Regions from separate parts of the Pandoraea sp. genome, predicted to be linked through region 2. Evidence: predicted binding sites of a transcription regulator. Region 2 holds the regulator's gene; each other region holds the start of a gene.

Region 1 (2,271 bases), on a different contig from region 2:
CTCGAAGCCGCGCTTCGACGGGATAGCAACGAGATCGGCACGGTCGAACCTGCGGCTGTAATCCAGTACCTGGACGGCCCACGACTCGAGCTTCAAGATCGCGGTGCGGCTCGACCCATGTTCCGGCACCCGTGTCCATGCGTTGGGAAAGCACTCGTCGAGCAGAATTTCGAACGAACCTACTCGACAGTCAGCCGATCCACGACGGCACACACCCCATGCGTGGTCATGGCCGCGCCCCGGATGGCTTCCTTTTCGGCCAGCGAATGCACCGTGCCTTTGAGGAGCACCTCGCCATTTCCCAATAACGAGATTTCAACGTGACGCGCTTCGCGCTGCGCCTGTCGCGCCAGCGCGGCCGCAATATGGCCGACGATTTCCGTTCGATGCGGTCCACTGAGCACCCGCATCTCGTTGATGACCCCCTTGACGCCGCGCAACGTACGAACAGCGCTCTCCGCCAGCACCCGCTGCGAATACGACTCGACGTCTCCCGCCAGCGTGACCCAACCGTTCTCGACCTTGACGTGCATGCCCTGTTCGGGCAAACCGGCATGCCATTTCAGAATGGCGAGCGCGGCTCTCGCGATATCGGTGTCGGTATGCCGGTCCTGGGAGGCGGGCTCGACCTCCAATCCGATCACGATGGCGCGGGCCCCCGCAACACGCGAAGCGACGCGCTCGGCCTCACATTTTTCATGGAAGCTCGCGACGTCTCCCGAGAGCGTTACGATGCCGTCCCTGACCTCGACGCCGATCTCGTTGGCGTGCACGTTGGTGTCGCGCGCCAGTTCGTCCATCACGTCGCGCTGCAGTTGAGAATCGGTCTTCATGAGGTGGGCTCCGTGCCAGGATGTCGGGGGTGTCGTTGCAGACTTCGCAGAAGTGGGTCACGCACCGGTTCATTTCACCTTAGCGGGTTGTGCTGTCTATTGCCCGCTTCTCTACGCACCGCTTGACTAGCGTCAATTTCCCCAAGCGCAACGCGTGCCGGGCGAGTTCGCTGTCCGATGCCGGCCAACGCCCCGGCACAGTCTCGACGCGAGCCGACGGCGTCGGCTTGCGCCACCCGACCTTGATTCGCATCAACTCGACGGCGGGATTGTCGCCGCCGCGCCGTGTCGGAGAGGTATAACAAAGCGTGCCTGCACACTATTGCGCGAAATCGCGCAGCGACGCGCAGGTGCTCTATGCGAGGAGGACGAAAATGAGCTTACGGAGAATTTGTGTCCATGTGGACGACACAGCAACGGGCGCCGCGCGCCTGCGCTTTAGCGGGCTGCTCGCCCACCAGCATGATGCCAGCCTCACTGGGCTCTACCTGCCCCACCGCCCGGGGAATGGCCATGCAGGGCAACCGGAGCCGTCCGGCGAGGGGCGCTCACCGACAGCGTTGCACGCGGCCGAGCATCTGTTCCAGGAAGTCTGTGCGGAACACAACATTGCCGGGGACTGGCATTCCCCTTACGGCGCGCCAACGGCGCTTCTCTCGAGCTTTGCCAAAGCCACCGATCTTTGCATCGTCGGTCAGCCGGATGCGCCCGGTGGCGTGGCCGCGCTCGGTGTCGACGGCATCGGCGACATCATCGTCTCGGCGGGCGTTCCCGTGCTGGGACTCCCCCACAACGTGACCCTGCCGCGCGAAATCCGCCGCATCGTGGTGGCGTGGAACGGCTCGCGCGAAGCGAGGCGCGCAATCGGTGACGCCTGGCAATTGCTAGGACGTGCGCAGGACATCTTCTTGGTGGGGATCAACCGTTTGCCAGCGGGCGACGATCCGTCACTCGCCGATATCGTCCATCTGATGGAAAAACATGGATTGCGCGCGCAAGCGGTATCGGTACGAGAAGACACCGAAGCCAGCGACGGCGTACAGTTGCTGGCCGTCTCCGAGCAATACGACGCCGACTTGCTCGTCATGGGCGCCTATGGGCACGGACCGACACGCGAGCGCGTCTTCGGCGGCGCAACACGCACGGTGCTCAAGCACATGTCCATTCCGGTGCTGCTCTCCCATTAATGCGCTCCGGCGGGTACGGCACCTCAACGCGCCCATTGACGACATCGACGTCCGAGTCATTCGGCGCGCCGACGCCCTGACACCCTGACGCCCGTTGCTGATCGGGGCAATGCCGCCGAGTCGGTTACGACACCACCGACTCGAGCGCGCGACGTGGCGTATGCGCCTGCAAGGGGCCGCGCCCCACGCGCAGCAAGAGTTGCGGATAGCCGACGCTCCCCGCCATCGCGCCGACGGCCTCGCGTAACGTG
Region 2 (2,271 bases):
GTCGGGCGAGCATCGTCCGTCGCCGTAACGTGCCGGGGGGGGCGTCAGTGCAGGCGATGGGTCTGCGCGAGTTGCGCGCCGGTGTCCTCGTGACCGATCGCCGGGCTGGCGTGATGCAGCACGAGCCGCCAACCGTCGGCTTCCTTCATATAGACGTTGGTGGCGAGCACGAAGGCGTAGCGCGCTTGCGGACGCGCTTCGACCTGAATTTGTTCGAGCACGCTGTGGACCGCGCACAACGGGTTGCGAGCGACTTGAAGCTGGCTGACCGTCACCTGTAGCCCGGCGTTGGCGAGAATCTGCTGCCAACTGGTGCGAACGGCCGCCGGGCCGACATGCCGTGGCCCCGACGGGTGAATGCAGGCGATCTCTTCATCTTCCGACCAGACCGCCATCAGCGCATCGGTATCACCGGCGCGAAGCGCCTCGTAGTATGCATGTTCGGCGTCTTCCGGACTCAGGAAAATGGCAGCGGGCATAATACGGCCTCCGTCGGGGTGATGCGCCGGACACCCGGTGTGCCGGCCGGCGAACGCGCCGATTATGGAGGGTTTGCCCGAGCTTGTCGAACGCTGGGATCGAGTCGCCGCCGACGAGCAACTCTTGATCTGGCGCAAGGCGACGCCAGGGCCGAAGCGGTAGCTTATCGGAAATGCAGAGCACCGACGACAGGCGAAGGCGCTCGGGCGCCCCCGCCGGCAAGCATCAGCAGGGAACGCCTGCGAGGCTTCGTAGCGCGGCCCCGTCGACGATCTTCACATGGCGCTGACGTATTTCGATCATGCCGTTCTGCGCAAAGCGCGAAAACAGACGGCTGACGGTTTCAAGCTTGAGACCGAGGAAGCTGCCGATTTCCTCGCGGCTCATGCGCAACACGAACTCGTTGGCTGAGTAGCCGCGCGCGGCAAGCCGCTCGGAGAGGTTGAGCAGGAAGACGGCCAGACGCTCTTCGGCGCGCATGGTGCCGAGCGTGAGCAGTTGCTGGTGCTTGTTGCGGATTTCCTGGCTCATGAGACGGTGCAGTTGACGTTGCAGCGTTGGCACCTGACGCGATAGCGTCTCCAGTTCGCCGAAGCGGGCAATGCACAGTTCGCTGTCTTCGAGCGCGATGGCGGCGGTCGGGTGACGATTGTCGGCGACAGCGTCCAGGCCAATCAGTTCGCCCTGAAGATGAAAGCCGACGACTTGTTCGCGCCCGTCGGACGCGGTGATGCAGCTTTTGAGTGAGCCGAAACGAATGCCGTAGACAGCGTTCAGATCATCATTGGCGTGATACAGCACGTCGCCCTTCTTGAGGCGTCGGCGCTCGTTCACGAGTGCATCCAGTCGTTCCAGCTCGGGCTCCGGAATGCCCACCGGCAGGCAGAACTGCCCAAGCGAGCATGTGGAACAACGGGGCTGAGCGATAGGAATGCGACCGATTTCTGTGGTCATGGGGGCCCCTGGCGATTTTTTTTGAGAGTCTACCATGGGGCGTTAGCCTATCGTTTTCCCCTGCGAAGTCGTCAGGATTTCGACGGCGCTTTACGCGCGTCGGTGTTTCAGTAATAATTGCGCACATACCGGACGTCCGTCTCGCCGCACTATCGGCCTGGGCGTTTTTTCCCGGCAGGTCGTTTCGAAGCATTCAGGTCGCGCCGCCGTCACTACGACCGAACACAATCGGGCGCGCGCTTATGCGAAGCGGTTACGACCGTTTCTCGTGTTCCAAGCATCCATTTATTCCTGATACCGGGTCGCCAAGCCCCCGGTCTGCTTAGTCGCACATGAATACCCAAGAGGCGAAACTCGTCCTCGAGACCGCGTTGATTTGCGCGCAGGAGCCGCTCAAGGTCGGCGATCTGCGCAAGCTCTTCAATGACGCTGTGTCCGGTGACACGGTGCGTGCGCTGCTCGAGGAAATCCGCGTGCAATGGGATGGCCGAGGTGTGGAGTTGGTGGCACTGGCCACCGGCTGGCGTTTCCAGAGCCGTCCGCGCATGCGTGAATACCTTGACCGTCTCAATCCGGAGAAGCCGCCGAAGTATTCGCGCGCCGTCATGGAGACGCTTGCGATCATTGCGTATCGTCAGCCGGTCACGCGTGGCGACATCGAAGAGATTCGCGGCGTGACGGTGAACACGCAGATCATCAAACAGCTTGAAGATCGTGGCTGGATCGAGGTCATCGGTCATCGCGATGTACCGGGGCGCCCCGGCCTGTATGCGACGACCAAGGACTTTCTCGACGATCTGGGCTTGCGCGCGCTCGATGCGCTGCCGCCACTCGAAG
Region 3 (2,271 bases), on a different contig from region 2:
GAGCTTTGGGAAATCGACGCTTCCATCGGGAACTCCTCCCCGTCCGAGCGCAAGCCCCAGAGTGGCCTGCCACGTCCCATCAGGCGCTCCGAGACGCCCGTCATGCCGAAACGGTCGATGTGTTGATAGTGCGCGTGGCGAAACCGCTCCGGAATGAAGCGTGCGAGCGGCTCGCCAATCGCTTCCATCGCGCTGCATTTGAAGATGGTTTCGGCCGTGGGATTGAAGATCTGAATCCGCTGATGGGCGTCGATGGTAATGATGGCTTCGCGCACGGATTGGATCACGCTGAAAAGGCGACCTTCCGATCGCCGGTTTTCAACCGCACGACGCTCGGTGTGCTGTTTTGCACGGCGTCGCAGCACCAAGGCGAGTGCCCACGCAAGCGCCGTCGCGGCGCTCATCGCAATGCCCAGCGCGAGCACTCCATTGACGACGCCGGCGCCACGCAGCGTGGCGAACTCTCCAGAAGCGGTGTAGGTGAGATACAGGGCGGGTTTTTCCGCGTACGACACGCTCACGTTAGATCGATACTCGACCGGCGGCCGGGGTTGGTTCGGCGCGCGCGGATAAAGACTGTCAAACACAGGAATGGCGTGGCCTGCACCGTCCTTCATGGCGATCGTCAACGTGATGTCATGCAGCAGTGAGCCAACCGCAACATGGACGAGCGCATCGACGTCTGCGACCGCATACGCGCATACCGACGGCCGGGCCGTGTCGGACAGGAAAACCAGATATGTACGTCCCGTCGACGGTGCGGTGAGCGCAAAGACATTGCCTGCCGTTTGGGCGCCGCTTGGCAGTGCCATCGAACCGTTCGGCCCGAGCACGGCCTCGTCGCCAATCGAATAGGCGACGTTGCGCACGATCGTGTTCCCGGCGCGCTCACAGGCCGCAAACGTCACCAAGCCGGGCAGGCGCTCGGTGAGCCGCGTGCTTTGCGTATAGGACACCCATGCCTTTTCGTCAGGCCGGGGCGCCGTCGCGAGGCGGTCCAGCGCGGTGTGTACGGCGTCTCGATACGCCGACAGGGTGATCGCGAGTTTGTCCGTCGCGGCGCTCGTACGCAGGTTGAATCGTGCTTCGACGTTGTCCTGCATGGCAGTGCGCACCGCATACCAGTTCCACGCCGCCAGCGTGAGGCAGATCGCACACAACAGGGCGAAGAAGAAACTGCCCGATTGTCGCGGCAGGGATCGCAGCGCTGCGCGCAACGTCAACTTGACCATGTGGTTTGCCCCTTATCGGTTCGTGTGCCGTGGATCGTGCCGTTGTAGCACCGATGGTGCAAATTGCCCATCGGCGTCAGTCCGTAAGTCGCCCCCCGACGCCAGCGCGCCGCCGCCGCGCCGGATGTCCCAATGCAGGCGCCACCCGACATGCGCTTGATCGGGGTCAACGGACGCAGCCCAGCCCCGAACTACAGTAGAGAGTGACCGCCCCCACTGGAGAGCCGCCATGACCTACCGGACGTTGCTGGTCCACGTCGACAACAGTCAACAATGCCGCGCACGCGTCGAGCTTGCCGTCGAGTTCGCTTCTCGGCTACCCGCCCATCTGACGGGTATCTACTTACCCTTCCACCCACCGGGGTTTCCCGATGTCGTCGATATTGCAGGCGCCGGGCTGCCACCCCCACCGCCGCCGGAGAGCGACGCCCAGCGCCTTGAGCGCGCAGAGCAGATGTTCATGGAGATCTGCCGCCGGCAAGCGCTGAGCCCCGAATGGATCACGCCATCTCTCGACCCAAATCGCGAGATGCAAACCCATGCACGTTACGCGGATCTGGTGATCGTCGGACAGGAAGACCGCACGGACCCCGAAACGACACCCGCCCGGGGATTTGTCGAATCGGTCGTGCTCGCCGGGGGCCGGCCGGTCTTGATTCTGCCATACGCAGGCAAGTTACCCCGGTCCTTCGACAATATTCTTCTCGCCTGGGACGGCGGGCGCGAGGCTGCGCGCGCTGCCGCCGACGCCATGCCACTGCTGTGCGCAGCCAAGACCGTGCACGTGATGCACGTTAACCGAGGCGACCGAACGGACCCCCTCGGGCCGATTCCAGGGCTCGATATCGGTCTGTTCTTTGCCCGTCATGGCGTTCACGTGGAAGTCACACCCGAGCGCGGCGCGAACGACATCGCCGTGGGCGACGATCTGCTGTCCCGAGCGGCCGACATGAGCATCGATCTCATCGTGATGGGCGGCTATGGCCACTCGCGCGTGCAGGAGTGGGTGCTCGGTGGCGTGACGCGCAAGCTCCTCGAA

The links. Region 2 encodes FNR, which switches genes on or off when oxygen is low (the NO sensors DNR and NnrR bind a similar motif). Its sites were predicted from a motif close to TTGATNNNNATCAA; they were not measured.
Region 1: the regulator FNR is predicted to act here: its motif matches at 1,076-1,089, upstream of ACE3UG_RS00335 (universal stress protein).
Region 3: the regulator FNR is predicted to act here: its motif matches at 1,389-1,402, upstream of ACE3UG_RS00365 (universal stress protein).

What each region holds. Positions count from the first base shown of each region.
Region 1 is NZ_JAYRUC010000001.1:72,402-74,672, forward strand. It holds gene ACE3UG_RS00330 (BON domain-containing protein) at 180-833, opposite strand; gene ACE3UG_RS00335 (universal stress protein) at 1,235-2,020, shown strand; gene ACE3UG_RS00340 (nitroreductase) at 2,145-2,271, opposite strand, start outside.
Region 2 is NZ_JAYRUC010000015.1:91,379-93,649, forward strand. It holds gene ACE3UG_RS13775 (LysR family transcriptional regulator) at 1-28, shown strand, start outside; gene ACE3UG_RS13780 (nuclear transport factor 2 family protein) at 45-479, opposite strand; gene fnr (fumarate/nitrate reduction transcriptional regulator Fnr) at 706-1,434, opposite strand; gene scpB (SMC-Scp complex subunit ScpB) at 1,767-2,271, shown strand, end outside.
Region 3 is NZ_JAYRUC010000001.1:80,455-82,725, reverse strand. It holds gene ACE3UG_RS00370 (ATP-binding protein) at 1-1,232, opposite strand, end outside; gene ACE3UG_RS00365 (universal stress protein) at 1,462-2,271, shown strand, end outside.